2 regions of the Paraburkholderia sp. BR10872 genome follow, and region 1 is predicted to be linked to the other one. Evidence: riboswitches for the same ligand, from Rfam matches in the RefSeq annotation. Region 1 holds a riboswitch; the other holds the start of a gene.

Region 1 (7,472 bases):
CAGCCGACGAAAACCCGCACGCGAGACTGATCTGCACCACCGACTTGCTGGTGCGCTGCAACTGCGAGCGCGCCTTGGCAAGACGCAGGCCCAGGTAGTACTTCGACGGCATCGCGCCGAGGTACTGGCGAAAGAGCCGTTCGAGCTGACGACGCGACACACCCACGAGATTCGCGATCTCGTCGGTCGTGAGCGGGTCCTCGATATTCGCCTCCATCAGCTTGAGCGCGTCGTTCAGGCGCGGGTGCCGCTCGCCGGGCGCGGTCACGAACGGAATGCGCTGGCGCTCGTCGCCGCTGCGCAGCGTGCTCGCGCCCAGCGCGTCGGCGATGCGCTCGGCGAGTTCCGGGCCATGGTCGCGGCCGATCATCGCGAGCATGAAGTCGAGCGTGGCCTGGCCGCCCGAGCAGGTCGCGCGGTCGCGGTCGATTTCGTAGATGTGCTGCGTGACGATGGTGCGCTCGAACTGCTCGGCGAACTGCTGGAAGGTCTCCCAGTTCGCGGCCACGCGGTAGCCCTGCAACTGTCCCGCCATCGCGAGCCACCAGATGCCATGGTGAATGCCCGTGACGAGCGGCGTGCGCTGCCCCACGCGCGCGAGACTCGCGAGGAAGAGCCGGTAGTCGGCGAACTGCTGGTAGCGCTCGGTCACGACGATGAGCCAGTCGGCCGAAACGGCGTCGCCGAACGCGCAGTCGGCGGGCCACTGCGCGCCGCCCGCGAGCGGCACAGGCCGGCCGTTCCATGAGCACATCTGCCAGCGGTACAGCGCGCGGCCGTCGATCTCGTTCGCGAGATTGAGCGCGTCGACGATCGGGCCCACGCCCGACATCGAAACGGGCGGGAGCGCGACGATCGCCACCTGGGTCGTGCGGCCGGCGCGCGCGAGCGGCGCCTGGCCCCCGGGCGCGGCGGCCGGAACTGAAGCGGGAGGAAGAGCGGCGGAACGGACCATCGGCAAGACGCGGCGCGAGACTGAACGCGCCGCTTACTTGAGACTGCCGGAGAGGAACTGGCGCAGACGATCGCTCTTCGGCGCGCCGAGCACATCGGCGGGCGCGCCCTCCTCCTCCGTGCGCCCCTGGTGCAGGAACATCACATGATTCGAGACGTTGCGCGCAAAGCCCATTTCGTGGGTGACGACGATCATCGTGCGGCCCTCTTCGGCGAGCTTTTGCATCACCTTGAGCACTTCGCCCACGAGTTCGGGGTCGAGCGCCGAAGTCGGTTCGTCGAACAGCATCACGTCGGGATGCATCGCGAGCGCGCGCGCAATCGCCACGCGCTGCTGCTGGCCGCCCGAAAGATGCGACGGATATTGCTTCTCCACGCGGGGCGCGAGGCCCACTTTCTCCAGATACTGCCGCGCGCGGTCCTCGGCTTCCTTGCGCGGCACGCCCAGCACGTGGATAGGCGCTTCCATCACGTTCTCGAGCACGTTCATGTGCGACCAGAGGTTGAAGTGCTGGAACACCATCGCGAGCTTGGTGCGGATGCGCTGCAACTGCTTGTGATCGGCCACGTCGAGGTCGCCGTTGCGGCCCGCCTTCGTGCGCACGGCCTCGCCGTCCACGACGATCTCGCCCGCGTTCGGCTTCTCGAGGAAATTGATGCAGCGCAGGAAGGTGCTCTTGCCCGAGCCGCTCGCGCCGATGATGCTGATCACGTCGCCCTTCTTCGCGTCGAGCGAGACGCCCTTGAGCACCTCGTTGTCGCCGTAGCGCTTGTGGATGTCGCGCGCGACGAGCTTGCTATCTGAGGATTGCGTCTGAGCCAAGATGGTCTCCAGTTTCCGGTGAATCAGCGGGTGCGCACGGCGAGATGGCCGAGCCAGCGTTTTTCGGCGCGGCGGAACGCGGCCACCAGCACGAACGATACCGCACAGTAGATCAGCGCCGCGAGGCCGAACGACTCGAACGAGCGGTAGGTGGCCGAGTTGGCGTCGCGCGCGACCTTGAGGATGTCGGGCACCGTCGCGGTGAAGGCCACCGTGGTCGCGTGCAGCATCAGGATCACTTCGTTACTGTACAGCGGCAGTGCGCGGCGCAGCGCCGAAGGCAGAATCACGCGCCAGTACATCGTGAACGGGCTCATGCCGTAGGCGCGAGCCGCTTCCACTTCGCCGTGGGTGGTCGCGCGAATCGCACCCGCGAAAATCTCCGTCGTATACGCGCAAGTGTTGAGCGCGAAGGCGAGCACCGCGCAATTCAGGCCGCTGCGAAAGAACGCGTCGAGCAGCGGCTCCGAACGGATGAATGCGAGACTGTACACGCCCGTGTAGATGAGCAGCAACTGCACGTAGAGCGGCGTGCCGCGAAACACGTAGGTGTAGAAGCGCACCGGCAGCGAGAGCCAGCGGCGGCTCGAGACGCGCGCCACGGCGAGCGGCACCGCGCACACGAACCCGAAGGCGACGGAGATCACGAGCAGCCACAGCGTCATCGCGAGGCCCGAGACATGCTCGCCGTCCCAGTAGAGGAACGCGCGGCCGAATTGCTGGATGATTTCGTTCATGACGGCCTTGTCCTCACAGTTGCGCGTGACGCACGCCCACCGAATAGCGGCGTTCGAGCCAGACGAGCGCGAAGTTCGAGAGCGTGGTGATCGCAAGGTAGATGAGCGCCGCGATCACGAGGAAGAAGAACAGGTTGAAGGTGCTGCGGCCCGCGTCCTGGGCGGCCTTCACGACATCGGCGAGACCGATGATCGAGACGAGCGCCGTTGCCTTCACGAGCACCTGCCAGTTGTTGCCGATGCCGGGCAGCGCGAAACGCATCATCTGCGGGAAGAGGATGCGGGCGAACACGCGCGCGCCGCTCATGCCGTAGGCGTGCCCCGCTTCGAGCTGGCCGCGCGGCACTGCGAGAAACGCGCCGCGGAACGTTTCGGTGAAGTACGCGCCGTAAATGAAGCCGAGCGTGACGACGCCGGCCACGAACGGATCGATATCGATCTGCGCCATGCCGAGCGCGTCGGTGGCCTCGTTCACGCCGATCTGGATGCTGTAGAAGAGCAGCAGCATCAGCACGAGGTCGGGCACCGAGCGGATCAGCGTCGTGTACGCGGTCGCCACGGCGGCGAGCGGCCGGTTGAACGAGAGCTTGGCCGCCGCGCCAGCCAGACCGAGCAGCACGGCCACGCCGAGCGAGAGGAGCGAAAGTTCGATGGTCTGGATCGTGCCGGCGAGCAGCACCGGGCCAAAGCCGTAAAGGATCACGCGCGTCTCCGGAACAAAGTTGTTTTGTCGTTTCGGGCGGCCTCGCGCGGCACGTGGGCGCCGCTGAAACCGATGAACTGGCGCGGATCGTCTCAGTGCAAAATGGATTGCTCAAACTCGTGCGGCGCGGATATTGCAGTGCAGCATTGCCGCGCGACGCGTCGGCGCGTGCGGATCAGGCCCGCACAGCCGCGGGCGCGATGCTTTTGAAAGGCGAAAAAAAATGCCCCGGCACGCGAGGCGCGCGGGGCATTTACGCAAGTTTGGGGTCGCTTTTTCGATAGGCGCGCGATGTGCGCGCTGCGGCCCCGGCGGAGCTTATGCGGCGCGCGTTTGCGTGCCGCGTGCGCTGCCGGTACGGGCGTTCGCGCCGAGCAGCTTTTCGGCGAGCGCGCCGAAAAGCAGACCGATCGTCGTCCAGAGAATGAACTGCATGCCGATCGACACCGTGCGGAACTTCCACAGCAGCACGGCCGGGAACGCGGCGGGCACCTCGTTGATCGTCGGCAACGCGAGCTGGATCGCGCCGATCACGACGACGAACAGCACGAGCGCCACGATCGAAGCGTTCCAGAGGCCAAGGCGCGGCACGAACGCGGCGCGCACCTTGAGCGAGAACACCGACACGGCGATCGAGATCGCGATCATCAGGAAAAAGAGCCCGGTGCGATAGCCGATCGTCTCCGGGTCGCCGACCGAGGGCGGATTCGCCGGATACTTGATGTTCGGCACCAGGTAGATCGCGACGAAGGCGGCGAGCGCGAGCCAGGCCGAGAGCGCGCGCGGCGAAAGACGCCCCACGCGACCATTGGCATACGCGAAGACGAGCGCAAAGAGTCCGCCGATCGACGCGCCATAGACCATCACGCCCGTGAAGAGACCGACGCTCGCCTGGGTCTTGCGGCTGACGATTTCGGGCTCGGGCGCTTCGCCCTTCGCGGCGTCGGCTTTCTCCTCGAAGGAGATCGCCTGATCGACCTGGGGCTCGCCTGCGATCTTCGCGAAGCCGAACGTGAGAAGTCCCGCGGCGATGCCTGCGAGCATGCCGCGCACCAGCAACTTGCCAACCATGGTCAGCTCCCGGTCAGTGGCAGGGGAAGCCGAGCAGATGGCGGCCGTCGTGAACGAACTCGTGGACGTACATGCCCGGGAAGATCGACGTGGCGCCCTGCTCGGCGCCCACGAAGTACAGGGCCAGCAGCAGCATCAGGCCGCCGAAGATCGCCCAGGGCAGGATGTCTCGCAGCGCAATGGGCGCCGGCGCGGCCGGGGCGTGCTGCAAGGGGAATGAGGTTTCGGACATGCTGACTTCTCCTGGGGTTACGCGCCCCGCTAGTCGTTGAAAGAGTGGTTCACGACGCGCAGGTCTGACTTCCGTTGCTTCGATGTTTTCGACGGCAACCAGTTACAGTGGCGCGACCGCGCCGGACTTGCACCGGCTTCCGCGTGTCGTGGAGCCCGTATTCTACGCGCTGCGGCGGCCGGCCGCGGCCCGGATGTCAGCCAAAGAGTAGTGAAGCATAAGGAAAAGCATGTCGACGACAGTCTGGCTGGTGAGCCATGCGGCGAACGCTGCTCTGCGCTCGGGCACGTTCCCGCACGTGCCTGAAGTGCCTGTTGCGGGTGAAGACGCCGAAGCAGCGCTCGACGCGCGCGTACTCGAGGCGCTTGCCGCCTGGCGCGAGCGCTGGCACGCGGGGCTGGCCGGTGGTAATCGCAATGGCGAGGTGCCGCGTGCGCTCACGAGTCCCGCCGCGATCGCCCGCGCGAGCGCACGCGCGGCAGGCTTCGCGGGGGCAACGCCAGCTGAAGCGCTCGCCGAAACCGCCTTCGGCGCGTGGCAAGGTCAGCGCCTGACGGATCTCGCGCGTGAAGCGCCCGAGGCCCTAGCGGCCTGGACGCGCGATCCGGGCTTTCGGCCGCCAGGCGGCGGCGAATCGTTCGACGATGTCCGCACGCGCGTCAGCGCCTGGCTCGATGCGGTGCCCGACTCGGGGCACAACGTGGTCGCCTTCACGCACGCGAGCGTGATCCGGGCGGCGATTCTTCACGCGCTGGGCGCGCCGTCGGCGGGGTTTCGCTCGATCGAAATCGCGCCGCTTTCCGTGACGGCCCTACGCCGCACAGAGCACGGCTGGGTTTGGCTCGCGGCGATGAAGTGAGGACCGGAACGGCGCTACCGCCCTGCCCTCGCCGTCGCCGGCATTCTGGATCGGTAGCCAGAAGCGCTCTAGTCCAGCCCCAGCTGTGCCTTGATGGCCGGCATCATGTACTGCACGGCTGCGCGCCCTTCCTCGATGGCGGGCGCGGCGCGATGAAAGTCGAAGATCCCCATGCCGCCCAGGCGCGGCTGGATCAGCACGTCGGCGGGCTCCCCTGCCAGGCGGCTGCGCGTAATGCGCACCTGCATGATGTCGATGCTCTGGGCCACCGAACTCAACACGGAAGGCGCACGCGTGCTAGGCGGCGGCGCCACGCGCACGTCCGGACCGCCAGCCGCGCCGGGGCCTGCAGGCTGCAGCCAGCGCGGAAAGCGCTTGCCATTGCGGCGCAGGAGCGGTTCGGGCCCCGCTTCGCTGTTTTCGGCACCATTGGCGCCGCCGCTGGCCGCCACGGCGGCCGATGCCGCCGTCGCCGCGTCGCTCGCCTCCACGGGCAGCTCGCGCGGCATCGTGTCGATCGCACCGCCCAGGTCGCGGCCGTTGAGAATGTCGTGATTGAGGTCGATGGCGATCACGGTGTCGGCGCGCATCGCACGCGCGGCGGATACCGGCACGGGGTTGCTCAGTCCGCCGTCCACGAGCCACACGCCGTCATGCCAGATCGGCGTGAAGATGCCGGGAATCGCGATCGAAGCGCGCACGGCGTCCACCACGCCGCCTTCGCGCAGCCAGACTTCGCGTCCCGTGTCGAGTTCGGTAGCAACCGCCGTGAACGGCAGCCTCAGGTCATCGATCGAGCGGCCGTTGAACTGGTGCGCAAACAGGTCGATCACTTTGCGCCCGCCGAGCAGCCCGCCCGAAAAACGCAAGTCGAGCAGGCGCACCACGGTCTGCCAGGTCAGCTTGCCTACCCAGTCTTCAAGCCAGTCGAGATCGCCGTTCGCGTACACCGCGCCGACGAGCGCGCCAATCGACGTACCGCATACCACGTCGGGCTTGATGCCCGCTTCCTCGAGCGCGCGAATCGCGCCGATATGCGCCCAGCCGCGCGCAGCTCCACCGCCGAGCACGAGTCCGACACGCTTGGGCCGTCGCCGGTTCATCATGCGCGCCTCCTTGCGTGGCCCTGGGTCGACTGAGTCAACGCAGTCAGCGACCGCGGATCACGTCCGAGCGCGAGGTCGTCGTGACCCGCCCGTCCGGTCCGAAATGCACATTGAAATACGCTTCGGGAGTCACGCCCCCTTCCAGCCACTTCCAGCTCCACACCGTCTCCTTCTTCAAGCGGTAGCCGGCCACTTGCCCGGGTTTACCGAGCAATCGCCGGACCTCGTCCTCACTCATGCCGACGCGGATCTTCGCGAAGTTTTCCGCAGTAAGCGCCTGAGTAATGGCCACGAGCCGCCCGTTCGGACCGATGTCGACCATCCAGGTCTTGAGGCCCTGCGGGCCGCGCGGATATTCGAGGCGGCGCGAGCCGTCGTCGAACACGCGCTCGGTCTCGGGCTTGCCCATTTGCTCGCGCACCTGCTCGAGCGTGGAAACGCCTGGCGTGAGGCCCTTGAGCAGCAGCGCGTCGGGCTTCACGGAATCGAAGAACGCCTTGAATCCCTGCCGGATGGTATCGAGCATGGCATCGAACTGACGATCGTCGCAGCCGGAAAGCGTGAACGCCGCCGTGGCGGCGCACGCGAGCGCGAGCGAACGCGTGAGTGAAAACGTGGGCTTCATGTCCTTGCTAACGCATCAACATGGACTTGCGTCTACGCGCGCCGATCCGGCGCGCATCGACATGCCCACAATGTACCGTCAATGGACCTGATCGTGCTGCGAGTCCCGCTTCGGGGTCGGCGCGCGTGCGGACACGCTCGCCGCGGCGGGCAGCGCGTCAGCAGTCTGCGCGGCGGGCTGCGCGCCGTGGCGCATGGTGCGACGCGTGCGAACGATTTCCGCAGCCTGCCACGAGAGCAGCGCGAGCACGCCGAACACCACTTCGCGCATGCGCTTGACGAGCGCGAGCGAGAACGCCACGTCCTGGCTCACGCCAAACAGCTGCGCGAGCAGCACCACGGCGACTTCCTGCACGCCGAGCC
Region 2 (7,472 bases), on a different contig from region 1:
ATTCGTCTTCGGCAGCCTGATCCTGCGGCGCGGCGACGCTCAATTCCTCGTGCAGCCGATGCTCGATGATGGTCGCGAGTATGGTCTTGCGCAGCAGCTTCGCGCGGCGCGGGTCCACCATCAATGCTTCGTAATACTCATCGACCTGACGCTCCAGGTCTTGCAGCGGTCCGTAGTTTTCAGCGCGCGTGAGCGGCGGCATCAGGTGATCGATGATCACGGCCTGGGCGCGGCGCTTGGCCTGGCTCCCCTCGCCCGGATCGTTGACGATGAACGGGTACAGATGCGGCAGCGGCCCGAGCGCCATGTCGGGCCAGCAGGTGTCGGCGAGCGCCACGCTCTTGCCCGGCAGCCACTCCAGGTTGCCGTGCTTGCCCACGTGCGCGATGGCGTCGATGCCGAAGGTCTCGCGCAGCCAGAAGTAAAACGCGAGATACGCGTGCGGCGGCACGAGTTCGGCGTCGTGGTAGTTCGCGTAGGTGTCGTCGCCGCGCGAGCGCGAAGGCTGAATGCCCACGAACACCTGGCCACAGCGCCAGCCCGCAATCATGAAGCGGCCGCGGCGCACGGTGGGGTCGTCCTCCGGCACGCCCCAGCGCGCGATCAGCGCGTTTTGCGCCTCGGCGGGCAACTGCGAGAAGCGCGCGCGGTAATCATCGAGGGAAAGACTCTGCCATGCGGGGCGCAGCGCGCGGGTGTCGGGATCGTTCGTCACGCCCTGCGTGAGGATGCGCATGAGCGCGTCGCCGTCTTCGGGCAGATCGGCCACACGATAGCCTTCGTCACGCAGCATGCGCAGGATGCCGACCACCGAGGCCGGCGTGTCGAGTCCCACGCCGTTGCCAATGCGCCCTTCGCTCATCGGATAGTTCGCGAGCACGAGCGCGAGTTTCTTCTCCGCGTTCGGCAGGCTGCGCAGACGGCACCACCGGCGCGCCAGTTCGGCGACGAACGCCACGCGCTCGGCATCGGGCTGATAGCGCACGACATCGACCTGCGTCTCTTTGCAGTGGTATGCGAGGCCCTTGAAGCTGATCGCACGCGTAATCACGCGGCCGTCCACTTCGGGCAGCGCGATATGCATGGCGATGTCACGCGAATTCAGGCCGTGATTGTCCTTCACCCAGTCTTCGCGATTGCCGCCGCTCAGGATCACCTGGAGCACGGGCGCGTCGCCGGCGAGCGCAATCGGTTCGGGGTCGTCGAGCGACGAAGCCGCGAAGGCCGTGGTATTCAGCACGAGCGAGACGTCGTGCTCGGCCGCCAGTTGATCGAGCACGTCGCGGCTCAAAGTGTCCTTGAGCGACGTGATCGCAAGCGGCAGCGGGTTCAGGCCGCGCGCGAGCAGCGCGTCGATGAGGGCATCGAAAGCGGCGGTGTTCGCCGCCTGCAGATGCGCCTTGTAAAACAGCAGCGCGACGACCGGCGCGCCAGGTTGCCAGCGCGCGCGCCATTCGTCGATGGTCGCGACGTCGCGCTGCGGGCAATAGAGCGCAGCGGCGGGCAACGCAATGGGCGGCGCAGGCTCGCTGCCCCAGTCGAATGCGCGCCACGCGAGCGCACGCAGGAACGATTCGGCGTTGGCCGCGCCGCCTTCGCGCAGATAACGCCACAGCGAGCGGCAAAACTCGGGCTCGGCGCGGCTCTTCGCGATGAGATTGGGGTCTTCCTGCAAGTCGCCCGAAAACATCGCGAGCAGTTGCCCGCGGCGCTCGGCTAGCGAGACGACCTGCTCGATGCCATATGGCCAGTACGTTTCGCCGCCCAGATGATCGACCACCACCACGCGCGCGTGCTGCAAGACATCTTCGACGTAGAAGTCCACCGACGCGGGCTGGCGCAAATAGGTGACGTTCGCAAGCCGCACGCTCGGAAAACCTGCGGGCAAGCGCGGCACGACGCTCGCCAGCAGCGCGAGCGTCGTGTCCGCCGAACTGAGCACGACGATCTCGGCGGGCTGCTGGTCGATCCGGATAACGCCCTGCGTGTCGTCGACGAAGCCGCCAGGCGTAGTGCGCAGCAAATGCATGGGACGGCCTCGTCTAGCTGGGTGCGATCACTTCGCGCCCGCGGTCTGCACATTCGCCAGTGCGATATCGAAGGCCGCTTGCAGCGTCGCGCCATCGAGATCCTCTCCGATCAGCACGAAGCGGCTCGCAAGCGGCTGCGCCGCGCTTTCCTGCGCGTTCCAGCGGCGGTCGAAATAGCTGTCGAAGCGGCGGCCCACGCCTTGAATCACGAGGCGCATGGGCGCACCCGGCAGCGCGGCAAAGCCCTTCACGCGATAGATCGTGTGCGCATCGACGAGTTGCTGCAGCGCCTCGATCACAGTCTCGCGCGAAGCCGCATTGCCCGACACCACAACCGAATCGAACTCGTCATGATGATGATCGGGATCGTCGGCGGAACCGTGATGGTCGTGCCGCAGATGAATGCTCTCCTCGGAGGCCGCCTCGAGCCCGAGCAGCGTATGCAGATCGAGCTTGCCGTGCTGCGCGCGCACGATCTTCACCTGCGGCGGCAGCTCTTCGCGCAGCTCGGCGATGAGCGCGTCCTGGCCCGCAACGTCCAGCAGATCGGTCTTGTTGAGAATGATGAGGTCGGCGGCCGAAAGCTGGTCTTCGAACAGCTCGTGCAGCGGCGACTCGTGATCGAGGTTCGGGTCGGCGCGGCGCTGCGCGTCCACGGCCCGCGGATTTTCAGCGAACTGGCCGCTCGCGGCGGCGGGGCAGTCCACCACGGTCACGACCGCATCGACGGTGAACGCGTTGCGGATCGACGGCCAGTTGAACGCCTGCACGAGCGGCTTGGGCAGCGCGAGACCCGAAGTTTCGATCAGCACGTGATCGACATCGCCGCGGCGTTCGAGCAGTTTCTCCATCACGGGGAAGAACTCTTCCTGCACGGTGCAGCAAAGGCAGCCGTTCGCGAGTTCGTAGAGCTGGGCTTCCGTTTCGTTGCCGTTCTCGTCGCAGCCAATGCCGCAACCGCGCAGAATCTCGCCGTCGATACCGAGTTCGCCGAATTCGTTGACGATGACCGCGACGCGCAGGCCGCCCGCGTGCTGGAGAATGTGACGCAGCAACGTGGTTTTACCGCTGCCGAGAAAGCCCGTCACGATCGTGACCGGAATCTTGCGCATTTGCATGAAGTGCTCCTTCGGCGCCAGGCCGTATCGAGGGGCATGGTGCGTCGCGCCTGCCGTTCGTGCGGGTGCCGTGTTGCGCACACGCGCGTATCCATGGAGACGCTGTCACGCGCAACGATCCAACAACCTGCAGGGGACGAACGACCAGAAACGCACCCGGGCCTCGCCCGGCTGACGCATGAAAATCACGGACCCGGCACCGCATCCCCGCAGCGCGAATCCCACGTATCTGGCCGGTATCCGGACTGACGAAACACCGCTTCGCCTTCCCGCGCGAGCGGCCTTGCGGCCGGCTTGCACAGTGGCGTGGACTGCGTAAAGCATGGAAGCGGTTTGCGGCATTCGTGCGAACGCCGCGCTCGTTGTACCGTTGCGGGTGCAGTTCAGGTTGGCCATGCCCGAGGCGGGATGGCTCCCTGATTCCCGTTTAACTGCGCGCGCATTATGAATCGCGCGCGCGAGCACCAGAGTGCGTGCGAGTGTAGGCGCGGGGGGCCCGTGCGTCAAGGAAGGCGTGGGAAGCCGCAAAAGCGTGTGCTATCGTAGCGCGCATCCGGCGCCCGCCGGAACGCGACGCTTTTGCTCGTTTTGCCCCTGCGGTCACGCCTTCGATCGACGCCCTCGCCGTGAATCCTGCCGAAAATCGCGCCTCGGGCGCAGCCTCATTCGAAGCCACGCCGGAACCCGCGCAGCGCGTGCCGCCGCTTGCGCTCGGCATCGGCTGCCGGCGCGGCGTGACGCTCGCGCAGGTCGAAGCCGCGGTGCGCGCCGCGCTCGGCGCGTGGCCTCTCGACAGCGTAACGGCCGTGGCAACGCTCGATGCAAAAGCCGGCGAACCCGCCTTGCACGCGTTTTGCGCGGCACATGCGCTGCCGCTGCACACGTACACGCGGGAGCAACTCGCCGCGACACCGATACTGGCGCCCCCCTCCGCAGCCGCGCAAGCGCAGTTCGGCGTAGACGGCGTGTGCGAACCCTGCGCGCGTCTGGCGGCGGGCGGCGCTCCGCTCGTGCGCGGCAAGCTGGCGCTCGACGGCGTGACGGTCGCAATCGCAGGCATTCTGCCAAACGACGCAAATGCGGACGCGAAAGCGCCGCAACCAAACCAATCCCGATGATGAAAACCGATCCCGAATCGCACCAACGCATGACGCAACGCCGCCGCGAAGGCCACGAGAAGAAGCAGGCCGCCGCGACGCACGAAAAGGGCCTGTTGATCGTCAACACCGGCAACGGCAAGGGCAAGAGCACGGCCGCGTTCGGCATGGCCGTGCGCATGCTCGGCCACGGCATGAAGCTAGGCGTCGTGCAGTTCATCAAGGGCGCGCTGCACACGGCCGAACGCGATTTCCTCGGCAGCGTTGCTCACTGCGATTTCGTGACGATGGGCGACGGCTACACCTGGAACACGCAGAATCGCGACGGCGACATCGCCACCGCGCGCAAGGGCTGGGACGAAGCGAAGCGCATGATCGAGAGCGGCGAGTACGCCATGGTGATCCTCGACGAACTCAACACGGTGCTCAAATACGAGTACCTGCCGCTCGACGAAGTGCTCGGTGTGATCGCCTCGCGCGCGCCGCACGTGCACGTGGTCGTGACGGGCCGCCATGCGCCCGACGCGCTGATCGAAGCGGCCGACCTCGTCACGGAAATGCGCCTCGTGAAGCATCCGTATCGCGAGCAAGGCGTGAAGGCGCAAAAGGGCGTGGAGTTTTAAGCGCATGAGCGCAACGGTTGCCTGCCCCGCGCTCTTCATCAGCGCGCCCGCTTCGGGCCAGGGCAAGACCACGCTCACGGCTGGCCTCGCGCGACTACACCGGCGCGCGGGCCGACGCGTGCGCGTCTTCAAGACCGGGCCGGATTTTCTCGACCCGATGATCCTCGCACGCGCGAGCGGCGCGCCCGTGCTCTCGCTCGACCTGTGGATGGTGGGCAAAGAAGCGTGCCGCGCCCTGCTCGCGCAGGCCGCGCGCGACGCCGACCTGATCCTTATCGAAGGCGTGATGGGCCTGTTCGACGGCACGCCGAGCAGCGCCGATCTCGCGACCGAGTTTGGCGTGCCGGTGGCCGCCATCGTCAGCGCGAAGTCGATGGCACAGACCTTCGGCGCGATCGCGTTCGGTCTCGCGCATTTTCGGCCGGAAGTGCCCTTTCACGGCGTGCTGGCGAACCGCGTGGGCTCGCCGCGCCACGCGCAAATGTTGCAGGAGGCATTGCCCGCCGACGTACGCTGGCTCGGGCATGTTGCGAGCGAAGCGACGATGGCGCTGCCCGATCGCCACCTCGGCCTGCATCAGGCCGCTGAGATCGGCGACCTCGACGCGCGCATCGAACGCGCCGCCGACGCGCTCGCGCAAACCGCGCTCGCCGAATTGCCGCCTGCGGTGGCATTCGCCGATCCTTCGCACGACGAAACGATTGCACGCCGGCTCGAAGGCCGTCATGTCGCCATTGCGCGCGACGCTGCGTTCTCGTTTCTCTATCCTGAGAACATCGCGTTACTCGAGATGCTGGGTGCGACTGTAAGTTACTTCTCGCCGCTCGCAAACGAACTCGCGCCCGCCGGCGCCGACGCGATCTTTCTGCCAGGCGGCTATCCCGAGCTACATGCCTCGACGCTCGCGCACAATACGCAGACCGCGAATTCGTTGCGCGCGCATGTATCCGCGGGAAAGCCGCTCGTCGCTGAATGTGGCGGCATGCTCTATCTGCTCGATGCACTGACCGACGTGGAAGGCACGCGCACGCCGATGCTCGGCCTGCTGCCCGGCGAGGCGGTCATGCAAAAGCGTTTCGCGGCGCTCGGCATGCAGCAGCTCGACGGCGCGCATGGCGCGCTACGCGGCCACACGTTTCACTATTCGCGCGTCGCCACGCCGCTGGCGCCCGCGCTCAGGGCACACCACGCACAGACCGGCGCGCCGGGCGAGGCGCTGTACCGGCACGGCTCGATCGCTGCCACCTATATGCACGCTTACTGGCCCTCCAACCCGGCTTTCGCGGCCGCACTCTTCCATGGCACAGCCCTTTGACGAAGCCGAACGCGCGGCGGTCTACCGCGCGATTTACGAGCGCCGCGACATGCGGCACTTCGCACCGGGCCCGATCGATCCCGCGACACTCGCGCGCCTGCTCGACGCCGCGCATCACGCGCCGAGCGTGGGCTTCATGCAGCCGTGGCGGATCGTGCGCATCACGGACCATTCGGTGCGCGAGCAACTGCACGCGACGGTCGAGCGTGAGCGCATTGCAACCGCCGATGCGCTGGGCAAACGCCGCGACGAGTTCATGAAGCTCAAGGTGGAAGGCATGCGCGATTGCGCCGAGGTGCTCGTGGTCGCGCTGATGGACCGCCGCGAAGCCCACGTCTTCGGCCGCCGCACGCTGCCCGAGATGGACCTCGCCTCCGTGGCGTGCGCGATCCAGAACATGTGGCTCGCGGCGCGCGCCGAAGGGCTCGGTATGGGCTGGGTGTCGATCTTCGACGTCGACGAGGTGCGCACCCTGCTCGCCATGCCGCCCGGCGCCAAGCCGGTGGCGATCCTCTGCGTGGGTCAGGTCGACGCGTTCTACCCGCAGCCGATGCTCGAAATGGAGAAGTGGGCCGAACGCAAGCCGCTTGGCGAATGCGTGTTTGAAAACCGCTGGCCGCAGGACGAGCCGGCCAGCGTGGCCGAAGCGGCGCCGGACACCCCCGGAAAGTTGCCCTGAACTACTGCTGATTGACGGGTGAGACGGAGAGCACTTCCGGCATGCCCGGCGCTTGATCCGCCGTGCCGGCGCTGACCGGACCCTTCAGCTTGACGCGCCATTGCGGCGCGCCCGCGTACGGCAGCCGCGCCAGTGCGCCCGCCACGAGATACGGCACGGCCTCGCGGGCGTCGGCGTTGCGGTCGCGCTTCACGGCGCTCACCTTGTAGACCTCGTTACCATCGGGCAACGCAAAAAAACGCAGCGTCAGCGTATGCACGTAGGGCCGCCCGAACCACGGCAACGACGGTCCCTCGGCCGGCGCGCAGCCGGCGCCGCAGCTAGTGTCCACGACTTTCACCTCGGCGGGATGCGTGTCCCACGCCACCGAGACGAGATAGCGCGCCGCCTCGGCCGCGCCTGCCTTGAAGCCGCGCTGCGCGAGACCGTCGCTCAGCAACGCCTGGTACGGGAGGATCTCGCCCGCATCGGCCTGGGCCGGAGTTGGCGCAAAACGGTAGGTCGCGGGCTGGCTGGTCGCAGCCGTTGCGGGCAGCGCGCCTGTGGCCGCGACGTCGGTCGTCACGCCCGCGCATCCGGCAAGGGCGACGAGCATCGGTAGCAGACAGAT

The links. Region 1 has a riboswitch for cobalamin ahead of AB4Y43_RS39005 (CbtB domain-containing protein). Riboswitches for the same ligand answer to the same signal wherever they lie in the genome.
Region 2: linked by a shared signal. The riboswitch ahead of cobW (cobalamin biosynthesis protein CobW) and the one ahead of AB4Y43_RS39005 (CbtB domain-containing protein) in region 1 are both predicted to bind cobalamin.

The regions. Positions count from the first base shown of each region.
Region 1 covers NZ_JBFRCN010000096.1:9,884-17,355, forward strand. Annotated here, with positions in the region: gene AB4Y43_RS38980 (GlxA family transcriptional regulator) at 1-832, opposite strand, end outside; gene AB4Y43_RS38985 (ABC transporter ATP-binding protein) at 989-1,777, opposite strand; gene AB4Y43_RS38990 (ABC transporter permease) at 1,801-2,514, opposite strand; gene AB4Y43_RS38995 (ABC transporter permease) at 2,528-3,217, opposite strand; gene AB4Y43_RS39000 (CbtA family protein) at 3,536-4,288, opposite strand; gene AB4Y43_RS39005 (CbtB domain-containing protein) at 4,302-4,520, opposite strand; cobalamin riboswitch at 4,560-4,705, opposite strand; gene AB4Y43_RS39010 (histidine phosphatase family protein) at 4,750-5,379, shown strand; gene AB4Y43_RS39015 (patatin-like phospholipase family protein) at 5,448-6,485, opposite strand; gene AB4Y43_RS39020 (hypothetical protein) at 6,529-7,110, opposite strand; gene AB4Y43_RS39025 (lysylphosphatidylglycerol synthase domain-containing protein) at 7,189-7,472, opposite strand, start outside.
Region 2 covers NZ_JBFRCN010000073.1:19,037-26,508, reverse strand. Annotated here, with positions in the region: gene cobN (cobaltochelatase subunit CobN) at 1-2,029, opposite strand, end outside; gene cobW (cobalamin biosynthesis protein CobW) at 2,057-3,142, opposite strand; cobalamin riboswitch at 3,362-3,632, opposite strand; gene AB4Y43_RS36200 (cobalamin biosynthesis protein) at 3,775-4,266, shown strand; gene cobO (cob(I)yrinic acid a,c-diamide adenosyltransferase) at 4,266-4,868, shown strand; gene AB4Y43_RS36190 (cobyrinate a,c-diamide synthase) at 4,873-6,183, shown strand; gene bluB (5,6-dimethylbenzimidazole synthase) at 6,167-6,862, shown strand; gene AB4Y43_RS36180 (DUF4136 domain-containing protein) at 6,864-7,472, opposite strand, start outside.